DNA from 2 places in the Citrobacter sp. GW821-FHT02E08 genome. Region 1 is predicted to be linked to the other one. Evidence: predicted binding sites of a transcription regulator. Region 1 holds the regulator's gene; the other holds the start of a gene.
What was found. Region 1 encodes Fur, which represses iron uptake genes when iron is present. Its sites were predicted from a motif close to ATAATAATGAGAACNACTATCAA; they were not measured.
Positions count from the first base shown of each region.

Region 2: sufA (Fe-S cluster assembly scaffold SufA) is a predicted target of Fur. The motif match lies at 5,801-5,823, and genes of this name have one in related genera.

Region 1 covers NZ_JBWKVL010000002.1:59,290-67,231, forward strand. The annotation lists gene seqA (replication initiation negative regulator SeqA) at 1-489, opposite strand, end outside; gene ybfF (esterase) at 674-1,447, shown strand; gene ybfE (LexA regulated protein) at 1,576-1,869, shown strand; gene fldA (flavodoxin FldA) at 2,020-2,550, shown strand; partial or broken gene AC07UY_RS02620 (fur leader peptide) at 2,760-2,845, shown strand; gene fur (ferric iron uptake transcriptional regulator) at 2,838-3,284, shown strand; gene AC07UY_RS02630 (ChiQ/YbfN family lipoprotein) at 3,382-3,714, opposite strand; gene chiP (chitoporin ChiP) at 3,764-5,170, opposite strand; gene glnS (glutamine--tRNA ligase) at 5,618-7,282, opposite strand; gene nagE (N-acetylglucosamine-specific PTS transporter subunit IIBC) at 7,463-7,942, opposite strand, start outside.
Region 2 covers NZ_JBWKVL010000004.1:132,200-140,141, reverse strand. The annotation lists gene ydiJ (D-2-hydroxyglutarate dehydrogenase YdiJ) at 1-2,593, shown strand, start outside; gene menI (1,4-dihydroxy-2-naphthoyl-CoA hydrolase) at 2,590-3,000, shown strand; gene AC07UY_RS07160 (YdiH family protein) at 3,100-3,288, shown strand; gene AC07UY_RS07155 (Vmh family MBL fold metallo-hydrolase) at 3,372-4,223, opposite strand; gene AC07UY_RS07150 (LysR family transcriptional regulator) at 4,348-5,223, shown strand; gene sufA (Fe-S cluster assembly scaffold SufA) at 5,863-6,231, shown strand; gene sufB (Fe-S cluster assembly protein SufB) at 6,240-7,727, shown strand; gene sufC (Fe-S cluster assembly ATPase SufC) at 7,737-7,942, shown strand, end outside.

The DNA.
Region 1 (7,942 bases):
GATGTGTTCAATCATGCTGCATTTACGGCCGGTGTTGGTGTTGGTGATCACCCAATACGGCGTGCCTGGCACGTGTTTCGGCTTGGTTTGATTACCATTTTTCAGCAGAGTCTGCTCGTCTGCCGCAAAGTATACGCGCGTACGACCGTGCAACGATTCCGTCGCCTCAGCAAACGCGTTGTGATCCAGTGAGTAAAGTGTAGACAGTACCAGCATAAAGCGATTTACCGCTTTCTTCTGCTCCGCATATTCATCGGAGAGCAGAAGTTCACGCATGGCGCGCACTTTATCTTTTACGGGGTTGACCGGCTTCGCTTCAACGATAGCGGGTTGCGCTATGCGCACCTCTTTCGCCGCCGGAGTGACAGGCTGTGATGCGGCGGAAAATTTCAACATACGCCGTAAAATGTCGGATGCGCTCTCGCCGATATGCTTGGTGTGGCTGGCAATATAGCTATAGAGTTCATCATCAACTTCAATCGTTTTCATCTTAATCCAGTGCGGTGTCTTATCTGAATACAAGTCGTTGGGATTATAGGGGCAAATCCCAACAGCGGATAGCGTCAAGCCAGGCTGTCAGAAAAACTCGGAGTAAACCGTAGTTGTTGCAGCCCCGTGGCAGAATGGTCAACATAATACCCTAACCCGACAGAGCGAAAAAAAGAACTTTGCCATGAAATTGAACATCCGAGCGCAATCTGCACAAAAGCTGCACAATAATTCTCCCATCGTCCTTGTTCACGGCTTGTTTGGTAGCCTTGATAACCTCGGCATACTGGCGCGCGATCTTGTAGAGGATCACGACATCATCCAGGTTGATATGCGAAACCACGGTCTTTCTCCCCGTTCACCGGAGATGAATTACCCGGCGATGGCGCAGGATCTGCTGGATACTCTGGACGCCGCGAGTATCGAAAAAGCCACCTTTATTGGTCACTCAATGGGCGGAAAAGCCGTTATGGCGCTGACCGCACTGGCCCCGGATCGTATTGATCAACTGGTGGCGATTGATATTGCGCCGGTTGATTATCACGTGCGCCGCCACGATGAGATCTTTGCTGCAATCAACGCGGTGACCGAATCTGACGCGCAGACACGCCAGCAGGCGGCAGCCGTCATGCGTCAGCACCTCCAGGAAGAAGGGGTTATCCAGTTCCTGTTAAAGTCGTATGTCGATGGCGAGTGGCGCTTTAATGTGCCCGTATTGTGGGAGCAGTACCCACATATCGTAGGGTGGGAAACCATTCCCGCCTGGGATCATCCGGCACTGTTCATCCCTGGCGGTAATTCGCCTTACGTCACCGAGGCCTATCGTCACGATTTACTGACCCAATTTCCTCAGGCCCGGGCGCATGTGATTGCGGGTGCCGGCCATTGGGTGCATGCGGAAAAACCGGATGCCGTGCTGCGCGCGATACGCCGGTATCTGGCGGATAAGGCTAACTGATTAAAAACTCAGCGTCCGCGCGCGATTACGTGCGTGGACGTTGGCGTGCCTCACTCGCTGATGTATGATGGCGCGCTATCCATCCGGGCACACGCCTGGCTGATTGTTTCCCCGAAGTCACCAAAATCATGGCCAAAGAACAAACGGACCGTACGACATTAGATCTGTTCGCGCACGAGCGTCGCCCGGGACGACCCAAAACCAATCCGCTTTCGCGTGATGAACAGCTACGCATTAATAAGCGTAATCAGCTTAAACGCGACAAGGTTCGTGGGCTTAAGCGTGTCGAACTGAAGCTGAATGCTGATGCCGTGGATGCGCTGAATGAACTGGCGGAAGCACGCAATATGAGCCGTAGTGAGCTCATTGAAGAGATGCTGACAAACCAGCTTATCTCGCTGCGTGGCCAGGGGTCTGTCTGAATTTCTGCTCTAAATCATAAATCGTGTAGCACAGAGTGCAGTCCTGCGTGTTTGCTGTTTCCGCATGCCTGACTGATCTGCTATGATTGCCCTTATCCGTGGGCAATACGCCACCACCATTTCAATAAGTTTCAAGAGGTTATTTTACTCATGGCAATCACTGGCATCTTTTTCGGCAGCGACACCGGTAATACCGAAAATATCGCAAAAATGATTCAAAAACAGCTTGGTAAAGACGTTGCCGATGTTCATGACATTGCGAAAAGCAGTAAAGAAGACCTGGAAGGGTATGACATTCTGCTGTTAGGTATTCCGACCTGGTACTACGGTGAAGCACAGTGCGACTGGGATGACTTCTTCCCTACCCTCGAAGACATTGATTTCAATGGTAAACTGGTGGCTCTGTTTGGTTGCGGCGATCAGGAAGACTACGCAGAATACTTCTGCGATGCGCTGGGCACCATCCGCGACATTATCGAACCGCGCGGCGCAACCATCGTAGGCCACTGGCCAACTGCAGGCTATCACTTCGAAGCCTCTAAAGGTCTTGCTGATGACGATCATTTTGTCGGTCTGGCTATCGACGAAGACCGTCAGCCGGAATTGACCGCTGAGCGCGTTGAAAAATGGGTTAAACAGATTTCTGCCGAACTTCATCTCGACGAAATCATCAACGCCTGATTTCGTGCGGCGCAGAAACCATCTGCGCCGCATCAATAAATAAAATCAATCAAAATAATTGCTACAAATTTGTAACTTTCCTGCCCATCCCTGTACAATGTTCGGGTGTTATTCTGGTATTGCACAGTGTGATTGTTGGCAGTACCACGTTTTGATTAATAATATTTGCCCGAGGCTTGCAGTTTTCATTTAGACATGGCAGTTCTATAATGATACGCATTCTCTCAAGTGCAATTTCTGTCACTTCTTTAATGAAGTGAATCGTTTAGTAACAGGACAGATTCCGCATGACTGACAACAATACCGCATTAAAGAAGGCTGGCCTGAAAGTAACGCTTCCTCGTTTAAAAATTCTGGAAGTTCTTCAGGGACCGGATAACCATCACGTCAGTGCGGAAGATTTGTATAAACGTCTGATCGACATGGGTGAAGAAATTGGTCTGGCGACCGTGTATCGCGTGCTGAACCAGTTCGATGACGCCGGTATCGTGACCCGCCACAATTTTGAAGGCGGTAAGTCCGTTTTTGAGCTGACTCAACAGCATCATCATGATCATCTTATTTGCCTCGATTGTGGCAAAGTGATTGAGTTCAGCGATGATTCTATCGAAGCGCGTCAACGTGAAATTGCGACTAAGCATGGTATTCGTTTAACCAACCATAGCCTCTATCTTTACGGTCACTGCGCTGAAGGCGATTGCCGCGAAGACGAACACGCGCACGACGCAAAGTAATATGCCCCCAAAGAGCCAACCACGCGGTTGGCTTTTTTATGCCCATAAAAAAGACCCGCTATCAAAGCAGGTCTTTTTCCCCTTCCGGTAAGTACATTTACTGTACTGTGTTTTTACTGCGAATTTCTTTCCAGATTTTGTCACAATCGGCTTGTACCGCCTGACCATTGCCCGTACGTGTCGCCTGAATACATTGCTGGTAATCCAGTACCCGCACGCTCTCTTCGTTAGCAAACTGCTTATGCTGGTCTTCTTTTTTCAGCACATTTAATACGCTTTGGCAGGCTTCGATTTTTTCCGGTGAACCTTGCGCGGTGTTAATACATGCGCTGTATGCCTCTTTAAGGCGGCTATCTTCCTTAGGTGCAGGAGATTGCGAGCAGGCCACCAGACCTGACGCCATAATGGCGATGAGTAACATTTTTTTCATACAACGGTCCTCAACGATGCGGCAGAGAAATACCCTGCCGCGACTGGCATCAGAAAATAGTGAATGGGGCGATAACCATGAACTTCACGTCACGCTCATCCTGGAAGATGTTGCCATAACCACCGCTCCAGCTCGGGATATTGGAGTGGTTGTCATACTCGGTGAAGTGCAGTTTAAACATGGTGCCTTTGGCACGTCCTTCCTGCATGGTATAAACCGCATCAAGACTGTAGGAGGATTCTTCGATGGTTTTGTTTTTGTCGTAGAACGCATCCGGGTTGCTCTGCCAGGTAGCCGGTTTGGCATCCCAGGCGTAGACGTACGACGCACCCAGCGCCATACCTGGCAGATTCCAGTTCTTCAGGTCATACATCGCGCCGAAGAAGACCGCTTTTTCGCCGTTGGCGTTAAAGTCGGAACGGTTATCCCACCAGACATCCAAACGACCGTTTGAGGAGGCATAGGTCGGCGTCATACGCTGCAAGAAGTAGCCCTGCTGCCCGTCCGCTTTCACCCAGGTTCCTTCCAGACGCAGATCGACCACTTCCGCCACTTTGTAACCGAAAGTCAGTGCCTGCAACCATGCAGTGCCGTCATAGATGTCGTTCACACTGCGATCATCAACTTTATCGCGTGCGCCGTAGAACTGGTAACTGGTGGTAAACGGATTCCCGCCCAGATCGAATTTGTAACTGGCTTTGGCAAAGTACTGATCGACATAACCCTCAGACTGACCAAAGGCAGCCTCAAGAATAAGATCATTTTTGAAATCGTATTTTGCGCCAACGGAGTGGAGATAATCGACTTTGGTCTTTTTATCAGCCTGGTAGAATTTATCCACTTCAATGTGCCATGGCGCTTTATATTCGTTGGCCCACATGTAGGAGAAACTCAACGCGCCCGCATCGCCATAGTCAAAATTGGCTCCAGCTTCTGCCCCTTGATAGGTACCCGGCATAAAGCTCCAGTGCGGCGCTAACAGCGTCTGTCCGGTTGGCTGAATATAACCGGCACGTGCCCAGGTCGGGCCATACTTAAATTTTGCAGCAGCTTTATAAAGACTGACACCACTCTTATCGCCAGAGTAATCTTCGTCATAGCCTTTATTTTTTTTCGAGAATGCAATTTCGTTAGGGTGTCCGCTGTCGTCACTTTCCGCCATTTCAATTGCGGTAAATGCCGCAATATCCAGACCGAACATATCCGCTGCATAACCCGACTGGAAATCCAGGTTGGCGTTCCAGGTCGCGTGTGAAAGGTTGGTTTTGTATTTATCTTCATCCGTGACGTCTTTACGGTCACGCTCACGCTGCCAGTAATAAATGCCGCCTGTTAAGGTCGAATCGTCGATAAAGCCCGCGGCGCTTGCCTGCGGTGCAACCATCCAACCCGACATTGCTGTGATACCGGCGATAGCCAGCGCCAGCGTACTACGTTTGCCACTAAACGTACGCATATGTTAATCCTCTTTGACGTATAAAATGCTGCCGCCAAAGGCGAACAGCTAAAAATAAAAATTAAAAATAGCGCTGAGAAAACCTCATTGACTACAGTGAACAGACTATTTTTCGCGACGCGAATTATCAATCTCTTTCTGTAACCAGTATGTAATAATATGAGCGACCGCACATATTTCATTGCTTTTTGTTACACATTCAGCAAATGCGAAAAATTATCATCAAAATGAAAAATACCGTTGATTTCCATGAAGATGAAAACGGTTACAGCGTTTAATTTAGTCTCGACCTAAATTTCTGAGCCTACTTATCAAAAAATCGTTTATCGGATTAATTATTTTTCAGATGCAATTAATTCGCTCCGCAAACAGAGGATCTCGCGGAAATTAAGCGAAAAAAAACGCCGCGAAGCGCGGCGTTAGTCGGATGGGATGGTGTCGTGTGGCTTATTCGCCGACTTTAGCCCATGTATCACGTAAACCGACAGTACGGTTAAATACCAGTTTGTCGGCCGTTGCATAGCGGCTGTCGAGGCAGAAGTATCCCTCACGCTCGAACTGGAAGGCTTTACCCGCAACCGCAGTCTTCAGCGACGGTTCTGCGAAGCCCTGTTTGATCACCAGCGAATCAGGGTTCATTGCCGACAGGAAATCTTCCGCCGCGCCTGGATTCGGTACGCTGAAAAGGCGATCGTACAGACGAATTTCAACCGGCAATGCGTGCGCTACACTCACCCAGTGAATAACGCCTTTTACTTTACGCCCGTCAGCCGGATCTTTGCTCAGGGTGTCTGCATCGTAGGTACAGAAGATGGTGGTGATATTACCTTCCGCATCTTTCTCTACACGCTCTGCTTTGATCACGTAAGCGTTACGCAAACGGACTTCTTTCCCCATCACCAGACGTTTGTACTGCTTGTTGGCTTCTTCGCGGAAGTCAGCACGATCGATCCAGATCTCGCCACTGAACGGAACTTCACGGCTGCCCATTTCCGGTTTGTTCGGATGGTTAGGCATGGTGACCATTTCGCCTTCGCCCTGATAGTTTTCGATAACCAGTTTTACTGGATCGATAACCGCCATTGCGCGCGGGGCGTTTTCGTTCAGATCTTCACGGATGCAGGACTCCAGCGATGCCATCTCAATGGTGTTGTCCTGCTTGGTGATGCCGATGCGTTTGCAGAACTCACGAATAGCAGCAGCTGTGTAACCACGGCGACGCAGACCGGAAATCGTCGGCATACGCGGGTCATCCCAGCCTTCTACGTGCTTTTCCGTCACCAGCTGATTCAGCTTACGTTTGGACATCACGGTATATTCCAGATTCAGGCGCGAGAATTCGTACTGGCGCGGGTGAACCGGGATCGTGATGTTGTCCAGCACCCAGTCGTACAGGCGACGGTTGTCCTGGAATTCCAGCGTACACAGGGAGTGCGTAATGCCTTCCAGCGCATCGCTGATGCAGTGGGTGAAGTCGTACATCGGGTAGATGCACCACTTGCTTCCCGTCTGATGATGATCGGCAAATTTAATGCGATACAGCACCGGGTCGCGCATGACGATAAACGGCGACGCCATATCAATTTTGGCGCGCAGGCACGCTTTGCCTTCTTCAAAACCGCCAGCCCGCATTTTCTCAAACAGCGCGAGGTTCTCTTCTACACTGCGATCGCGGAACGGGCTGTTTTTGCCTGCCGCTGTCAGCGTGCCGCGGTATTCACGGATCTCATCAGCCGACAATTCATCAACATAGGCCAGGCCTTTGTTGATAAGCTCCACGGCATACGCATACAGCTGATCAAAGTAATCTGAGGAGTAGCAGATGTCGCCAGACCAGTTGAAGCCCAACCATTGCACATCGTTCTTAATAGACTCTACGTATTCGATATCTTCTTTTACCGGGTTGGTATCATCGAAACGCAGGTTGCATTGACCCTGGTAATCTTGCGCGATCCCAAAGTTCAGGCAGATAGACTTGGCGTGACCGATGTGCAGGTAACCATTGGGTTCCGGCGGGAAACGGGTATGAACTGTGGTGTGCTTACCACTGGCCAGATCTTCATCGATGATCTGACGAATAAAGTTAGTCGGGCGGGCTTCAGCCTCACTCATCGTGGATTCCTCAAAGCGTAAACAACGTATAACGGCATATGGTCTTATAAGCCGGACAGACTGACAACCTTTAGTTACTTAAAATACGTAACAGACTGGCATTATGGGATCAATTGCTGCAAAAAAAAGCGGCGGAGGTTTCCCCCCGCCGCTTAAGGCATAGACTCTACTCAGGAGCGATTACTTGCCTTTAATCTCATACAGCGCTGTTTGACCTGCAACGACGTGTCCTTCCGCCTTCACAACCAGCCCACCAAAATCATCGATGTTGCTGCAAACGACAGGACTGATCATTGAGCGTGCATTCGCATTCAGGTACGCCAGATCCATTTCCAGAATCGGCTGTCCTGCAACGACTTCGGCACCCTCTTCCACCAGACGCTTGAAGCCCTGGCCACCCAACGCGACAGTATCGATCCCCATGTGGACAACGATTTCCGCACCTTTTTCTGTTTCCAGGCAGAATGCGTGGTTGGTGTTGAAGATTTTCACGATGGTGCCCGCAGCCGGGGAAACCACGGTTTTATCCGTTGGTTTTACCGCAACGCCATCGCCTACGGCTTTACTGGCGAACGCTTCATCAGGAACCTGATCCAGTGCCACGACATCACCGGTAACCGGGGAAACCAGCTCAGCGATAGTCTCTGTATTAAGAACAGC
Region 2 (7,942 bases), on a different contig from region 1:
GGGGATGATTAATACCGATGCATCCGGTCAGGGATCGCTGGTGTACGGCAAAACCTCTGATCATGTTCTTGGCGTGCGGGCAGTGCTACTGGGGGGCGACATTCTCGACACTCAGGCACTTCCCGTCGAACTTGCTGAGACGCTGGGTAAAAGCAATACGACGATAGGACGTATCTACCATACGGTCTATCAGCGCTGCCGTGAAAACCGTCAGTTGATTATCGATAAGTTCCCGAAGCTGAACCGGTTTTTAACGGGCTACGATTTACGTCATGTCTTTAATGATGAGATGACGGAGTTTGATTTAACGCGCATCCTGACCGGTTCTGAAGGAACGCTTGCCTTCATCACCGAAGCGCGTCTGGATATCACCCCACTGCCCAAAGTTCGCCGTCTGGTGAATGTGAAATATGACTCTTTCGATTCTGCGCTCCGCAATGCGTCGTTTATGGTTGAGGCGCGGGCGCTGTCGGTCGAAACTGTCGATTCTAAAGTGCTCAACCTCGCGCGGGAGGACATTGTCTGGCATTCCGTCAGTGAACTCATCACCGATGTGCCGGATAAAGAGATGTTGGGTCTGAACATCGTCGAATTTGCGGGGGATGACGAGGCGTTGATTGACGCGCAGATCGAGGCGCTGTGCGAGCGACTCGATGGATTGATTGCCGGGCAACAGGCTGGCGTGATCGGCTGGCAGCTGTGTACTGAACTGGCGGGTGTCGAACGTATTTACGCAATGCGTAAAAAAGCGGTGGGTTTGTTGGGGAATGCCAAAGGCGCGGCAAAACCGATTCCTTTTGCCGAAGATACCTGCGTGCCGCCAGAACATCTTGCTGATTACATTGCTGAATTCCGTGCTTTGCTCGACAGCCACGGCCTGAGCTATGGCATGTTTGGTCACGTTGATGCCGGGGTGTTGCACGTTCGACCGGCTCTGGATATGTGCGACCCGCAGCAAGAGATTCTGATGAAGCAAATATCTGACGACGTGGTAGCGCTGACGGCGAAATATGGCGGTCTGTTATGGGGTGAACACGGGAAAGGTTTCCGCGCTGAGTACAGCCCGGCATTTTTTGGCGAGCGACTGTACGGTGAACTGCGCAACGTGAAAGCGGCGTTCGACCCGCAAAACCGACTGAATCCAGGCAAGATTTGCCCGCCTGCAGGTATTGATGCGCCGATGATGAAGGTGGATGCCGTGAAGCGCGGCACCTACGATCGCCAGATCCCGTTCGCGGTGAGACAAGAGTGGCGTGGGGCGATGGAGTGCAACGGCAACGGGCTGTGCTTTAACTTTGATGCCAAAAGTCCGATGTGTCCGTCGATGAAAATCAGTCTTAACCGTATCCACTCCCCGAAAGGGCGCGCAACGCTGGTGCGGGAATGGTTACGCCTGTTGGCCGACCGTGGTATCGATCCCGTCAAGCTGGAACACGAACTGCCGGAAAAACACGCCAGTTTGCGGACGCTGATTGCCCGCACCCGTAACAGCTGGCATGCCCGCAAGGGCGAGTACGATTTCTCGCATGAAGTGAAAGAGGCGATGTCCGGGTGTCTGGCCTGTAAAGCCTGTTCCACGCAATGCCCGATCAAAATCGACGTACCGGAATTCCGTTCGCGTTTCCTGCAGCTCTATCACACGCGTTATCTGCGTCCTCTGCGCGATCATCTGGTGGCGACAGTGGAAACCTATGCGCCGTTGATGGCGCGGGCGCCAAAAACATTCAACTTCTTTATAAATCAACCCCTGGTGCGGTCGCTTTCCAAAAAACACATTGGGATGGTTGATTTGCCGCTGCTTTCTACGCCGTCACTCCAGCAACACATGGTCGGGCATCGCAGCGCCAATATGACGCTGGAACAGCTGGAGTTGTTAAGTTTCGAGCAAAAATCCCGCACGGTGCTGGTGGTGCAGGATCCGTTCACCAGTTATTACGACGCGCAGGTGGTGGCAGATTTCGTCCGCCTGGTGGAAAAACTGGGATTGCAGCCGGTGCTGCTGCCCTTCTCGCCGAATGGCAAGGCTCAGCACATCAAAGGCTTCCTTAAACGGTTTGCAAAAACCGCGAAGAAGACGTCAGAGTTTCTCAATCGCGTGGCCGCGTTGGGGATACCGATGGTGGGCGTCGATCCGGCGCTGGTTCTGTGCTATCGCGATGAGTACAACCTGGCGCTGGGTGAACAGCGTGGCGATTTCCACGTGCAACTGGTTCATGAATGGCTGCCGAAGGTACTCGAGCCGATACAGCCGCTGGCGGTCAGCGGTGAGCCCTGGTATTTCTTCGGCCATTGTACCGAAGTGACTGCCTTACCCGGCGCGCCAGCGCAGTGGGGGGCTATTTTTGCCCAATTTGGCGCCAGACTGGAAAATGTCAGCGTCGGGTGCTGCGGGATGGCGGGTACCTACGGGCACGAAGTCAAAAATCATGAGAACTCGCTGGGGATCTACGAGCTATCATGGCGTCAGGCGATGCAGCGACTGCCGCGCAACCGCTGTCTGGCAACCGGTTATTCCTGCCGGAGCCAGGTCAAGCGTGTTGAAGGCACCGGCGTTCGCCATCCACTACAGGCATTGTTGGAGATTATTGGATGATCTGGAAACGTGAAGTTTCTCTCGACGCGCTTAATGCGATGGGAGAAGGAAACATGGTCGGACTGCTGGATATCCGATTTGAGCATATTGGTGACGATACACTGGAGGCGACAATGCCTGTGGATCGTCGGACAAAACAGCCGTTTGGCCTGTTGCACGGCGGGGCGTCCGTCGTACTGGCTGAAAGTATCGGTTCGGTTGCCGGCTACTTGTGTACCCAGGGCGAACAAAGAGTGGTGGGGCTGGAGGTGAATGCTAACCACATTCGTTCCGCTCGCGAAGGGCGTGTGAGGGGCGTGTGTAAAGCGCTGCATACGGGCTCGCGCCATCAGGTCTGGCAAATTGAGATCTTTGATGAACAGGGACGCCTGTGTTGTACTTCACGTCTGACAACGGCTATTGTGTGACAACGTCACTTTAATTATCATCCTGATTTTGCTTTTGGTCGTAATGTGCACAGTGGAAAGTGATATACTGTGCACGTTTTGAACAAAAGTGAGGATGATATGTCTACCCAATTAGACCCAAGCCAACTGGCCATTGAATTTATTCGTCGCGATAAAACCGAGCTTTCTCCCGCGCAGTATCTGAAACGTTTGAAACAACTCGAGCTGGAATTTGCCGATTTACTCGCACTTTCCTCCACTGAGCTGAAAGAAGAAATTTATTTTGCCTGGCGGCTGGGCGTGCATTGATGCCGGACCGCCTGAAAGGCGACGGCCTATAATGCCAAACAGAAAACCCCGACAGTCTCCCGCCGGGGTTATTTTTTATCTGCTCACCATGCCATTTCACCGCTGTTGACCTTCGCACTCAATTCAAGCGAACTTTCATCCGCTAACCCCGGCCAGGCGGCTTTTAACGTCTGAATCACGTACGTTGATCCCTTTTTCGCCTCCAGCGCTTTTTCGAAGGATTGCAGATAATCTTGCGTGAAACGGATTGCGCTATCGCCAGCCGGACGTTCGCCAATGTAGTGCCCTGGGATCACCTGATCCGGCTTCAGATTCTGCATTTCATTGAGAGTGTCTCGCCATGCCGCGCGCTGTTTTGCCGATTGCGTGTCTGCCGTCCAGACGTGAATGCCGGAAGCAATGCCCGTGCCGCCCAGAATGGCACGGTTCGCAGGGATCCAGATATAGGCGGCATAATCATTCGGATGGCGGAGTTCCAGCGTTTCACCATCAACGGTGAAACGGGTATCGTGGGTGACCGTTGGCGCCGTCACCGCTGTTGGCGCGCCGTCTTTCATTTGTGGGCCCCAGAACGCCAGTTTGGCGTCTTTTGTCGCGCGAATATGGTCAACCACGTGGGGCGTCGCCAGGATCTTCACCTCTGGAAAGGCGCTGACCAGTGGTTGTAGGCCAAAGTAAAAATCCGGATCGCCGGAGGTAATCACGATGGCTTTCAGTTTTTTGCCCTTCGCCTGAATCATCTTCACCAGTTTTTCGCCGTCTTTGATGCTGAACTGCGCATCAAACAAGATGGCCTCTTTCGGGCCGGAAACCAGCGTGGAAGAGACCGGGAAAAGACCGTTTTCTTGCGGATTATAAACATCAAGTTGAAGCGGGGCGGCGAGTAACGGCGATGCGGCAAATGACAGCAGCAGTGCCAGCGTTTTAACGTTCATAACAGGAAACCTTATGCAGAGGATGTTGTTTTCTTTACGCCTCGTATTTTAAGCAAATATCGATCTGTTAAAATTCCTCTATCAGGACATGCTTAGTTTCGTAAAACGATCAGATGAGGGAAGAATGGACAGAGTGATGGCGGCAACGGTGTTTAATCATATCTGCGATCTGGGCAGTCTGAGCGCCGCATCCCGCGCGCTGGGGATCTCAAGACCGATGGTGAGCCGCTATCTGGATGAAATGGAAAAATGGGCAGGCGCCAGACTGATCCATCGTTCATCACGGCGATTAACGATTACCCCTGCCGGGGAAGAGGCGCTGGTAAAAACACGTACGCTGGCAGGGTTATCCCTCGATATCGCGGGGGCTGCCGGACGCGAAATCCCTTCAGGAATATTACGTGTTGCTTGCGCGCATTTTACGGCAACCCATGTTCTGGCCCCGATTCTGCCTGACTTTTTAGCGCGTTATCCGGAACTGCGTATTGAAGTTGAGATCAATAATCAACCGGTGAGTCTGGTGGGCGAACGCATTGATGTGGCGATCCGTATTACTGACAATCCTGAGCCAGGGACGATAGCCCGCCGACTGGGCGACTGTGAATCCGTCCTTTGCGCTTCACCTGATTATCTGCGCCAGCACGGAACCCCACAGACGCTTGAGGACCTGGCGCACCATAACTGTCTCTATTACAGCGGATTTGCAGGGAAATCCTGGCATTTTCTGAATGCTCAGGACGAGGCCATATCGGTGGCTATCAAAGGAAATTTAAGTGCCGGGATCTCCTCGCTCTTATGTGAGGCCGCGCAGGCGGGAATGGGCATTGCGTTGGTGCCGGAAAAAGAGGCTCGCCCGGGATTAGCAGAGGGCGCGTTAATTCGGCTTTTAGGGCAACTGGAGCCACGGCGACTTGCGGTGTACGGCATGTATCTTTCCCGCGATCATCAGCCAGCAGCATTGCGTTTGTTGCTTGATGCGGTGCAGGCCACAATGAGATAAACCCGATTATCAGAGCTATTCAGATGATTATTTGAGCGTCCAGGTGCTTAATATGGCTCATAAATAAAACAAACCGCAATTTGTGTTAAAAAGGCACTGCGGTGTTATGAGAGGATTCTTATGCCCCTTCAAGAGCTAAGCCAGAAATGAGTGCCGGAGATAAGCGCCGGATGGGGAAGGCGAACGGTCAGCGTTGTACCACAGCGCTGACCGTTCGCTGGTCATTTCCTCACTGTCTGTCATTTCTCTCTTTTTCAACCCTCTTCTTTTAATCTGTTTGCCGGCGATCGTCGTCGAACGCGTCATACCTGTTCTTCCTTCTTTTCAGCACGATTCACAATGTTGGTACTCCGCTACACCAGATACGTGCCAGTTGCGGCTATTTTATAAATAGGCATTTTCTATACATCTTTTATGATTTGACCTGCCAGAACGATAACCTCTCATTAATTCATTATTAATCAATGCATTGAACAAAAACATCGTTCCCTGTGATCCCGCGTAGCAGGGTCTATGCTTAGTTAACGTAGCCAAAAAGGGCGATTTAAACGAATGCCCCTGCGGATGAGGGGTTGAAGTGATAATCATTATCACTAACATGGTGTTATGCCCTGGTGGCTCATGACATGAGGTGAACCTATGGAATTGCATTCAGGAACATTTAACCCGGACGACTTTACCTGGCGCGGATTGACGTTAACGCCCGCCGCGGCAGCGCATATTCGCGAGCTGGTTGATAAGCAACCGGGTATGCAGGGTGTGCGTTTAGGCGTGAAGCAAACCGGGTGTGCAGGGTTTGGTTATGTGCTGGCGACGGTCAGTGAACCGCACAATGACGATCTGCTGTTCGAATTCGATGGCGCGAAACTGTATGTGCCGTTACAGGCCATGCCGTTTATCGACGGAACGGAAGTCGATTATGTGCGTGAAGGATTAAATCAAATATTCAAATTTCACAACCCGAAAGCGCAGAATGAATGTGGCTGCGGCGAAAGCTTTGGGGTATAGGCGGTACTATGTCTCGTAATACTGAAGCAACCGACGATGTCAAAACCTGGACGGGTGGACACCTCAACTATAAAGAGGGGTTCTTCACCCAGTTGCAAACCGACGAGCTGGAAAAAGGCATTAATGAAGAGGTGGTGCGCGCTATTTCTGCAAAACGGCATGAGCCGGAGTGGATGCTCGAATTTCGCCTCAACGCGTTTCGTGCGTGGCTTGAGATGGAGGAGCCGCACTGGCTCAAAGCGCATTACGACAAACTGAATTATCAGGAGTACAGCTATTACTCAGCCCCGTCGTGCGGAAACTGCGACGACACCTGCGCCTCTGAACCCGGCGCGGTACAGCAGACAGGCGCGAATGCCTTTTTAAGCAAAGAGGTGGAGGATGCTTTCGCCCAGTTAGGGGTGCCGGTGCATGAAGGTAGCAATGTGGCGGTGGACGCCATTTTTGACTCCGTTTCTGTGGCCACCACCTACCGTGAAAAACTGGCGGAACAGGGCATCATCTTCTGCTCTTTTGGCGAAGCGATTCACGATCACCCTGAACTGGTGAGGAAATACCTCGGGACTGTGGTTCCGGGGAATGACAACTTTTTTGCGGCACTTAACGCTGCCGTGGCGTCTGACGGCACCTTTATCTATGTACCGAAAGGCGTGCGCTGCCCGATGGAGCTTTCCACCTATTTCCGTATTAATGCGGAAAAAACCGGCCAGTTTGAACGCACTATTCTGGTGGCGGAGGAAGGGAGCTACGTGAGTTATATCGAAGGGTGCTCTGCGCCGGTCCGCGACAGCTATCAGCTGCATGCGGCGGTCGTCGAAGTGATCATCCACAAAGACGCTGAAGTGAAATATTCCACGGTGCAAAACTGGTTCCCCGGTGATAACAACACCGGCGGGATTCTGAACTTTGTGACGAAGCGTGCGCTGTGCGAAGGGGAAAATAGCAAGATGTCGTGGACCCAGTCGGAAACCGGCTCGGCCATCACCTGGAAATACCCGAGCTGCATTCTGCGCGGCGACAACTCCATCGGCGAATTTTACTCCGTCGCGTTAACCAGCGGTTATCAGCAGGCGGATACTGGCACCAAAATGATCCACATCGGCAAAAATACCCGCTCAACCATTATCTCGAAAGGGATCTCCGCAGGGCATAGCCAGAACAGTTATCGCGGGTTGGTGAAGATCATGCCAACGGCGACCAACGCACGAAACTTTACCCAGTGCGACTCCATGCTTATCGGTACGGACTGTGGCGCACATACCTTCCCGTATGTTGAGTGCCGAAATAACAGTGCCCAACTGGAGCACGAGGCGACCACCTCGCGCATTGGTGAAGACCAGCTGTTTTACTGTCTACAACGCGGGATCAGTGAAGAAGATGCCATCTCCATGATCGTCAACGGCTTCTGTAAGGATGTCTTCTCCGAATTGCCGCTGGAGTTTGCGGTTGAAGCGCAAAAATTACTGGCGATTAGCCTTGAACACAGCGTTGGATAAGGAAAGCTCATGTTAAGCATTAAAAATTTACAGGTCAGTGTTGAAGATAACGCGATCCTGCGGGGCGTGAATCTTGAGATCCGTCCTGGAGAGGTGCACGCCATTATGGGGCCTAATGGTTCCGGAAAGAGCACCTTATCCGCTACGCTTGCCGGACGTGAAGATTATCAAGTCACCCAGGGGCAGGTAGAGTTTAAAGGAAAAGATCTTCTTGA